2 regions of the Mesorhizobium sp. B2-8-1 genome follow, and region 2 is predicted to be linked to the other one. Evidence: riboswitches for the same ligand, from Rfam matches in the RefSeq annotation. Region 2 holds a riboswitch; the other holds the start of a gene.

Region 1 (5,154 bases), on a different contig from region 2:
ACGACGTCAGCCTGCGGATGGTCGGCGCGCCCGGGATAGATCACGCGGGCGATCTCCGGCTGCTCGGCCAGGAAATCGGCGATCTTGCCGGCGCTCTCCGTCTGCTGGCGCACGCGCAGCGGCAGCGTTTCCAGGCCCTTCAGCAGCGTCCAGGCATTGAACGGCGACAGGCTGGGGCCGGTATGGCGGAAATAATCGTGCAGGTTCTCGTCGATCCACTTCTTGTCCGACAGAATGACGCCGCCGAGACATCGGCCCTGGCCATCGATGTGCTTGGTCGCCGAATAGACCACGATATGCGCGCCGAGCTGCAACGGCTTCTGCTGCAGCGGCGTGGCGAAGACATTGTCCACGACCAGCCGCGCGCCGATCGAATTGGCAAGCGAAGCGACGGCGGCGATGTCCACCACCTCAAGCGTCGGGTTGGTCGGGCTTTCCAGGAAAAACAGCTTGGTGTTGGGCCGAACCGCCTTTTCCCAATTGGCGATGTCGGTGCCGTCGACCAGCGTCGCCTCGATGCCGTAGCGCGGCGCCAGCGTCTCGACCACCCAGCGGCAGGAGCCGAACAGGGCGCGCGCCGCAACGATATGATCGCCGGCCTTGACGCTGCACAGGAGGGCTGCCGTCACCGCCGCCATGCCGGACGCGGTGGCGCGCGCGTCCTCGGCGCCTTCGAGCGCGCACATGCGCTTCTCGAACATGTCGACGGTCGGATTGGCGTAGCGCGAATAGATGAAGCCCGGTTCCTCGCCCTTGAAGCGGGCTTCGGCGGCTTGGGCCGTCTCATAGACATAGCCTTGGGTCAGGTATATCGCCTCGGAAGTCTCGCCGAAGCCGGAACGCAGGGTTCCGCCATGCACGAGTGCGGTCTGAGGCTTCCAGTTGCGCGTCTTGCTCGTCATCGTCCTATCCAAACACAAAAAAACCGGCCGCGAAAAAGTCGCAACCGGTCCATGCGGCCTTGCGGCCCGACGGTCCTTTAGCGACTTGTTTAACGTGGCTGCAAGCCGACCGGCCAAATCACCACGGGATAACGACCCTTTAGACCCGCGCCACGCTTGCGTCAATTGCCGGCTTCATTAAGAGACTTGTACCAGCAGAGCGGAGCCAGACTTTGCGGCAGACAGGAATTCTTCCCGATCAGGACATTGCGGCGCTGTTCCAGTCCGGCGCGCTGAAGTCGTCGCGTGCGCTCGACGCCGACCAGATCCAGCCGGCCAGCCTCGATCTGAGGCTCGGCGACAAGGCGTGGCGGGTGCGCGCGTCCTTCCTGCCGGGTCCCAACCACAAGGTCAGTGAAAAACTCGACCGGCTGAAGCTGCACGAGATCAGCCTGGCCGACGGCGCCGTTCTGGAAACCGGCTGCGTCTACATCGTGCCCCTGCTCGAAAGCCTGGCGCTGCCGGCGGAAATTTCGGCGTCCGCCAATCCCAAGAGCTCGACCGGGCGGCTCGATATCTTCACCCGCGTGATGACCGATCGCGGCCACGAGTTCGACAAGATCGCCGCCGGCTATCATGGTCCGCTCTATCTCGAAGTCAGCCCACGCACCTTCCCGATCGTCGTGCGCGCCGGCTCGCGCCTTTCGCAGATACGCTTCCGCACCGGCAATGCGCTGCTCTCGGAAGCAGAGTTGCATCAATTGCACCGGGCCGAAATGCTGGTCGCCACCGAACCGCCGAACATCTCCGGCGGCGGCATCGCATTGTCGATCGATCTCAACGGCGACAGTGACGGGCTGGTCGGCTATCGCGGCAAACACCATACCGGCCTCGTCGATGTCGACAAACGCGCGGCGCAGGAGATCGTCGACTTCTGGGAGCCGATCCACAAGAGCGGCGCCGGCGAGCTGGTGCTCGATCCGGACGAGTTCTACATCCTCGTCAGCCAGGAAGCGGTGCATGTGCCGCCGCTCTACGCGGCCGAAATGACGCCCTTCGATCCGCTGGTGGGCGAGTTCCGTGTCCACTATGCCGGCTTCTTCGATCCGGGTTTCGGCCATTCGGCGGCCGGCGGCACCGGCAGCCGCGCCGTGCTCGAAGTGCGCAGCCATGAGGTGCCGTTCATCCTCGATCATGGCCAGATCGTCGGCCGGCTGGTCTACGAGCATATGCTGAAGCGGCCGCAGGCGCTTTACGGCACCGAGCTCGGCTCGAACTACCAGGCGCAGGGCCTGAAGCTGTCCAAGCACTTTCGCGCCGCGCCCTGAACGCTCATCACCGTCAGGCAAGATACTTGCCTGCGCCGGCTCGCCATGCTTGGCTGCCTCGCCGGCCGCCGACGTGGCGGCGCTCAAGGGGAATGAAAATGCAGATTTCGAAATGGATAATATCGGCGGCGGCCGCCGCCATGCTGACGCTTGGTGCCGGCGCCCTGTCGGCGCATGCGGCGGAGAAAATCAAGATCGGCACCGAGGGAGCCTATCCGCCGTTCAACACCATCACGCCCGACGGCAAGGTCGAGGGCTTCGACATCGACATCGCCAACGCCTTGTGCGCGCAGATGAAGGTCGAATGCGAGATCGTCACCCAGGACTGGGACGGCATTATCCCGGCGCTGCAGGCCAAGAAGTTCGACGCCATCATCGCTTCGATGAGCATCACCGAGGAGCGCAAGAAGCAGGTCGCGTTCACCCACAAATATTATACGACGCCGCTGTCGCTCGTCGCCCTGAAGGACAGCGACATCGCCTCGACCGAACCGGCGGCACTCACCGGCAAGACGGTCGGCGCCCAGGCGGCGACCACGCAGGCCAATTACGCCCAGGACGTCTATGGCAAGGCCGGCGCCGAAGCGAAGCTCTATCCGACCCAGGAAGAGGCAATCACCGATCTCCAGAACGGCCGCCTCGACGCCGTCCTTTCCGACAAGTTCGTGCTGATGGACTGGATGAAGAAGGCGAGCGACGGTTGCTGCAAGATGGTCGGTGACGTCAAGGGCACCGAGACCGAAGCCGGCATTGCCGTGCGTCTCGAGGATACGGCGCTGCGCGACAAGCTCAACGCAGCCATTGACGCCATCGTCGCCGACGGCACCTACAAGAAGATCCAGGACAAGTATTTCGACTTCGATATTTATTGAGATGGAAGCTGCCGATCTCCTCCCACCAGGGAGGAGATCACGCTCATCTCACAGCGCCTTCACCGCCACTTTCACCGGCTGTTCGATTTCGAGCGGATTGCGCAGCGGCAGGCCGAAATCGCCGGCCTCGATCTCGAACACGTCGCCGGCCTCGGTCTTGATGCCGTCGGCGAAGGACAGGGTCGCGGTGCCGAACATGTGCACATGCACGTCGCCCGGCTGGCGGAAAGCCGAATATTTGAAATGGTGGTGTTCGAGATTGGCGATGGTGTGCGACATGTTCGCTTCGCCCGACAGGAACGGCTTTTCCCACATCAACTTGCTGTCGCGCCAGATGCGTGAGGAGCCCCTGATGTCGGCGGGCAGGTCGCCGACCAGGATCTCCGGTCCGAAGGAAGCGTTGCGCAGCTTGGAATGGGCGAGAAAGAGGTAGTTCACGCGTTCGGTCACATGATCGGAAAATTCGTTGGACAGCGTGAAGCCGACCCGGAACGGCGCGCCGTCGTCGCCGATGACATAGATGCCGGCAACCTCGGGCTCCTCGCCGGCATCCTTGGCGAAGGCCGGCGACAGGAGCGCGGCACCCGGCGCCACGGCCATCGTGCCATTGCCCTTGTAGAACCATTCCGGCTGCACCCCGATCTGGCCTTTCGCGGGTTTGCCGCCTTCCAGCCCCATGCGGAACATCTTCATGGAATCGGTGAGCTGCTCCTCGCCGTCGGTGCTGAGCTTCTTGTGCATGGAATCGCGCGTCGCCGCCGAGCCGAGATGCGTTAGCCCCGTGCCGGTCAGATGCAGATGCGCCGGATCGGGATGATTGATCGGCGACAGCAGCCGCCCCTTCTTGTAGGCGGCGTCGAGATCGACGGTCTCGCCGAGCCCCTTGCGTTCGATCAACGCGGCAAGGCCGACGCCGGTACGAGCGGCTTCCATCGCCAGCGAATAGACGCTGCGTGCGCCGTTGATGATCCGGGTCTTGCCGCCTGTGCGGGCAACGACACGGATGGTCTCGGCGTCGTCGAGAATCTGCGAGATCAGCATGATCAGTCCTCTCTCATATGTCTTGGCATGGCTGCCTTCTGGCAAACCCTGACCTGCGCGGCTCGGACTGGCCGTGCCACGGGTTGAACTCTTCGTCCGGATTGCGCTCGCGAGCCCGGTCCCTGAAGGACTTCTTCAAGCCGGCGAATTGCCGGCAGCGCCGCGACCGTATGCCTCCTGCTTGCCTCGCCTGAAACCTGTTCAGGCCTTGTTCTTGTTGTAGACGTCGAAGATCACGGCGCCGAGCAGCACCAGGCCCTTGACCACTTGCTGCCAGTCGACATTGACGCCCATGATCGACATGCCGTTGTTCATCACGCCCATGATAAAGCCGCCGACCACCGCGCCGATGACCTGACCGACGCCGCCCATCGCCGAGGCGCCGCCGATGAACACCGCGGCGATGACGTCGAGCTCGCTGCCGAGGCCTGCCGCCGGCACGGCCTGGCCGAGACGCGCCGCGATGATCAGGCCGCCAAGCGCCGACAGCACGCCCATATTGACGAACACGTAAAGCGTCAGCCGCTCGGTCTTGATGCCCGACAGCTGCGCGGCCTTGGCATTGCCGCCCATCGCATAGATGCGGCGGCCGATCGTCATGCGCTTGGTGACGAAGACGAACAGTGAGATCAGCAAGCCCATGACGAGCAGCACCACCGGCAGGCCCCGATAGCTGGCGAACTGGTAGACCAGGAACAGCGCCAGCGCGCTGCCGACCAGCGTCTTGATGACGAACAGGGTAAACGGCTCGGCCTCATAGCCGTGGCGTTCGCGTTTGCGTCGCGTCCGCAGCCCGAAATAGGCATAGGCCAGCACGGCGATCAGGCCCAGCACGATCGTCGTCATGTGCAGCGTCAGGCCGCTGCCCATAATCGTCTTGCCGGCTGCATTCACCGTTGGCGGGATCAGCGTCAGCGGTCCGATGACATCTGGAATGAAGCCGGAGCTGAGTGCCTTGAACTCGGGCGGCAGCGGTCCGACCGAAGATCCGCCGCCGAGCAGCGCCTGGCAGATGCCGCGGAAGATCAGCAT
Region 2 (5,154 bases):
CGCCCGTCACCGCCACGCGGGATGCGGCAAACGCCAGAGGCATCGTCATCAACGGCCTGCCGATCCTGATCAATCCATCGCCCACCTTCAGCCACCTCGACCGGTATTACGCCCAGTGCGTCACCGGCGGGCCGGGCTCCTTCGTGCTGCCGATTTATACAGCCGCCGAATTTTCGACGGCAATCCGGCGCAAGCTGATTCTCGAAGTGAGCGGCGTTCAGAACGAGACCAGGATCATTCCCGCCGAAGCCGAGGCTCCGATCGACTGCCTGCAAGGCGAACGCGACAGACGGTTCTTGTCGGATCCGTATTTCCCGGAGCTCGATCGCTGAGCCTTCGCCGGGCTATGCGTTCCAACCTGCTGATGACCTTCGTCGCAGAGATCAGCCTGCAGCTCGACTTCGCCCGAAAAGGGGGTGTCATAGCCACCTCCGGGATGGCCCTTATCGCTTCAACAAGAACACTGCCTGCTGGCCGAAGAAGTTCCAGAACCACCATGGCATCGACAGGCCGATCTTCTGGCCGTTGGCGTCGAGCGCGGTCGCCCTTTCCACGGTCGCGCCAAGCTCCTCGCACAGATTGACGAAGTCGCGGATGGTGCAGAAGTGGATGTTCGGCGTGTCGTACCAGGAATAGGGCAGGTCCTTGGTCACCGGCATGCGGCCCTTGACGAACAGCGACAGGCGCACCCGCCAGTGGCCGAAATTGGGGAAGGAAACGATGGCGTGTTCGCCGATCCTGAGCAGTTCGTCGAGAACGAGCTTCGGGTTGCGGGTCGCCTGCAAGGTCTGCGACAGGACGACGAAATCAAAACCCTTGTCGGGATAGAATTCGAGATCCTTGTCGGCGTCGCCCTGAACGACGGAAAGGCCGCGCGCCACGCATTCGTTGACACCGCGCTGCGACAGCTCCAGTCCGCGGCCGTCGATCTGCTTGGTTTCCTGCAAAAGCTCGAGCAGCGAGCCGTCGCCGGAGCCGACGTCCAGCACCCGCGATTGCGGCGGGATCAGACCGGCGATCACCTCGAGATCGACGCGCTGGGCGCGGTTGACGCTCATGGCTTGCCCCTTGTCGTGGTGCGTGACCCTTGATGGACAGGTCTGCAATTTTGCGGGGTCATGCGCCGAGCCCTCTCGCTCGCGCGGCCGAGCCGATGAAGCCATTGATGGCGGCGAACAGTTCCGGCTCGTCGAGCAGGAAGGCGTCGTGCCCGCGATCGGTCTCGATCTCGACGAAGGACACCGACGCGCCGGCGGCATTCAGCGCATGGACGATCGAGCGGCTCTCCTCGGTCGGGAACAGCCAATCCGAGGTGAACGACACCAGGCAGAAGCGGGTCTTGGTGCCGGCAAAAGCATCGGCCAGCCTGCCGCCGTGGTCGGCGGCGAGGTCGAAATAGTCCATGGACCGCGTCATGTAGAGATAGGAATTGGCGTCGAAGCGGTCGACGAAAGTCATGCCCTGGTGACGCAGATAGCTCTCGATCTGGAAATCGGCGTCGAAGCCGAAGGTCAGCGCTTCGCGGTCCTGCAGGTTGCGGCCGAACTTCCGGTGCAAGGCTGCTTCCGACAGGTAGGTGATGTGGGCGGCCATGCGCGCCACGGCGAGCCCCTTTTCCGGGCGTTTGCCGTGGTCGAAATACTTGCCGCCATGCCATTCTGGGTCCGCCATCACGGCCTGCCGGCCGACCTCGTGGAAAGCGATGTTCTGCGAGGAATGACGCGCGCCGGTGGCGATCGGCAGCGCCGAGAAAACACGCTCCGGATAGCTCGACGCCCATTGCAGCACCTGCATGCCGCCCATCGACCCGCCGAGCACGCAAAACAGTTTTTCGATGCCGAAATGGTCGATCAGCATCTGCTGGGCACGCACCATGTCGCGGATGGTGATGACCGGAAGGTCGAGCCCATAGGGCTTGCCGGTAGCGGGATTGGTGGAGGCCGGGCCGGTGGAACCGAGGCAGCCGCCGATGACGTTTGAGCAGATGACGAAGAAGCGGTTGGTGTCGATGATCTTGCCGGGTCCGATCAGCACTTCCCACCAACCCGGCTTGCCGGTCACCGGATTGGTGCTGGCCACATGCTGGTCGCCGGTCAATGCGTGGCAGACGAGAATGGCGTTTGAACGGGCGTCGTTCAGCGTGCCGTAGGTCTGGTAGGCGATCTGGAACGGCGACAGCAGCGTGCCGGCGTCGAGCTTGAGCGGCTTGTCGGCGCCGAAGCGCACGACCGGGCTCGACGGTTGGTCTGCCTCGTTGTTGGTTCTGCCAGCGCGCTGAGCGGCCATCTCGTCTCTCTTGCTGCACCTTGCCTTTGCGGAAATCGCTGCCGATCTCCGCGCCGCCGATGCGTTCGTCCGGCCGATCGCGGACAACAAAAAACCGGCATTGCCTTCGCAAAGCCGGTTACGTCGCGCAAACGGCCCTTTAGCGAATTGTTTAACGTGGCTGCAAGCCGACCGGCCAAATCACCACGGAACTGTCGATGCCCTTCTAGAACTCACCTGCCTCGCCGTCAATGCCGCTTGCTGGCACCACTGCCACCTCTCGACATTGCCGGCCATGGCTTGTATTTCCGCAGCGGCTTCCAGGATGGAGGCGTTCTCGACGGATTTTGCGATATGAGCCAGACCTCGGACAAGACACGTCCAACCCCGCGCGCGGGCATCATGGACATCCAGGCCTATGTGCCGGGCAAGAGCTCGGCCCCCGCCGGGGTGGACAAGGTCCACAAGCTGTCGTCGAACGAGAACCCGCTCGGCCCCTCGCCGAAGGCAATCGAGGCCGCGCGCGAGGTCGCCGCCAAGCTCGACGTCTATCCCGACGGCACCGCCCGGCGCCTGCGCGAAGCAATCGCCGAGGTGCATGGTCTGAACGCACAGAACATCATCTGTTCCAACGGCTCCGACGAGATCCTCGGCCTCATGGCGCAGACTTATCTCGCCCCCGGCGACGAGGCCATATTCACCGAACACGCCTTCATGGTCTACAAGATCTACATCCAGTCGGCGGGGGCGACGCCTGTCGCGGTCAAGGAGACCGAGGAGCGCGCCGACATCGATGCGATCCTGGCGGCCGTCACGCCACGTACGAAGATCGTGTTCCTCGCCAATCCCAACAATCCAACCGGCACTTACGTGCCGTTCCAGGAGGTGCGCCGCCTGCATGCCGGCCTGCCGAAGAACGTGCTTCTGGTGCTCGATGCCGCCTATGCCGAATATGTCAGGCGCAACGACTATGAGGCCGGCATCGAGCTCGCGGGCAGCTCTCAGAACGTGGTCATGACCCGCACCTTCTCCAAGATCGGACTTGGCGGGGCGCGGATCGGATGGATGTATGGGCCGATGCACATCGTCGACGCGATCAACCGCATACGCGGTCCCTTCAACGTCAATGCGACGGCGATCGAGGCCGGCATCGCCGCCGTCCGCGACCGCACCCATATCGAGCGCAGCGTCGCGCATAACGAGACCTGGCTGGCCTGGCTGAGCGAACAGATGACCGGGCTCGGGTTGCGGGTGACGCCGAGCGTCGGCAATTTCCTCCTCATTCATTTTCCCGACGACGGCAAGCATTCGGCCGCGGCGGCGGACGATTATCTCACCCAGCGCGGCTACATACTGCGGCGTGTTTCGGGCTATGGCTTTCCCAACGCACTGCGTATGACGGTCGGCACCGAAGAGGCCAATCGCGGCGTTGTCGCGGCACTCACGACATTCCTGAAAAGCTAGAACGCCATGGCATCACCGATGTTCGAAAAGATCGCGCTGGTCGGCATCGGCCTGATCGGCTCGTCGCTGGCCCGCGTCATCCGCCGCGAGGGCCTGGCCGGCCATGTCGCCATCTCGACGCGCAGCGCCGCAACGCTGGCGCGGGCGCAAGAGCTTGGGCTGGGCTCCTCCTACGCCATAGATGCCAAGGAAGCGGTCCGCGATGCCGACCTGGTTATCGTCTCGGTGCCGGTCGGCTCGTCCGGCGCGGTGGCGCAAGAGATCGCGCCGGCGCTGAAGAGGGGCGCCATCGTCACCGATGTCGGCTCGACCAAGGCTTCCGTGATCGCACAGATGCAGCCGCATATACCCGGTGGGGTGCATTTCATTCCCGGCCATCCGCTGGCCGGCACGGAGAAATCTGGGCCCGATGCCGGTTTCGCCGATCTGTTCGACAACCGCTGGTGCATTTTCACCCCGCTGCCGGACACGGATCCGGACGCGCTGGAAAGGCTTTCCGAATTCTGGCGCCGTTGTGGCGCCAACATCGACACGATGGATCCGCAGCATCACGACATGACACTGGCCATCGTCTCGCATTTGCCGCACATCATCGCCTACAACATCGTCGGCACCGCCGATGACCTGGAATCGGTGACCAAGACGGAAGTCATCAAATATTCCGCTTCCGGTTTCCGCGACTTCACGCGTCTCGCCGCCTCAGATCCGACCATGTGGCGGGACGTGTGCCTGCACAACAAGGACGCGATCCTGGAAATGCTGGCGCGGTTCTCGGAGGATCTGGCTTTTCTGCAGCGGGCGATCCGCTGGGGCGACGGCGACAAGCTGTTCGACCTGTTCACCCGCACCCGCGCCGTGCGACGCTCGATCATCGAGGCCGGCCAGGACATCGACGTGCCGGATTTCGGTCGCCAGGCGGTCGAGCATCCGGCGAAAAACTAGGCTCCTTCAGGCCAGGTCGCCGCCATCATCGCCAGTGTCTCGGCACGATCGGGCGCGCCCAGCCTGCCGCCGAAGCGCTGGCATTTGAGCGCTGCGGCCGCGCTGGCAAAGCGTAGCGCCTGCTCGATCGGCATGGCTTGCGCCAATCCGGCTGCGAATGCGCCATGAAAGACGTCGCCGGCTGCCAGCGTATCCACCACCTTGACCTTTGGCGCAGCGACGTGGCGTACGCAACCGGCCTGCCTGTCATGCCACCAGGTTCCAGCCCCGCCGGCGGTTACCGCGACGAAAGCGTCGGTGCGCGACGCAAGGTCGGCGCATGCGGCCTGCGGGTCCAGCGCCTGGCCGCAGACGATGCGCGCCGCCGGTTCGGAGGCGACGATGTGCGAGGCGAGCGGCAACAGCCGCTCCAGCACTGCCAATGGCGCGGTGTCGGCATCGAGGATCCCAGGGCGGCGGGCAGCGCGCGCAGCGCTGAGCGCC

The links. Region 2 has a riboswitch for S-adenosylmethionine ahead of FJ428_RS11935 (homoserine O-acetyltransferase). Riboswitches for the same ligand answer to the same signal wherever they lie in the genome.
Region 1: linked by a shared signal. The riboswitch ahead of FJ428_RS20520 (O-succinylhomoserine sulfhydrylase) and the one ahead of FJ428_RS11935 (homoserine O-acetyltransferase) in region 2 are both predicted to bind S-adenosylmethionine.

The regions. Positions count from the first base shown of each region.
Region 1 covers NZ_VFTX01000008.1:74,778-79,931, reverse strand. The annotation lists gene FJ428_RS20520 (O-succinylhomoserine sulfhydrylase) at 1-902, opposite strand, end outside; SAM riboswitch at 960-1,037, opposite strand; gene FJ428_RS20515 (2'-deoxycytidine 5'-triphosphate deaminase) at 1,115-2,209, shown strand; gene FJ428_RS20510 (ABC transporter substrate-binding protein) at 2,308-3,081, shown strand; gene araD1 (AraD1 family protein) at 3,130-4,122, opposite strand; gene mmsB (multiple monosaccharide ABC transporter permease) at 4,324-5,154, opposite strand, start outside.
Region 2 covers NZ_VFTX01000004.1:35,201-40,354, forward strand. The annotation lists gene FJ428_RS11925 (DUF1194 domain-containing protein) at 1-332, shown strand, start outside; gene metW (methionine biosynthesis protein MetW) at 444-1,058, opposite strand; gene FJ428_RS11935 (homoserine O-acetyltransferase) at 1,117-2,286, opposite strand; SAM riboswitch at 2,406-2,483, opposite strand; gene hisC (histidinol-phosphate transaminase) at 2,620-3,729, shown strand; gene FJ428_RS11945 (prephenate/arogenate dehydrogenase family protein) at 3,736-4,671, shown strand; gene FJ428_RS11950 (sugar kinase) at 4,668-5,154, opposite strand, start outside.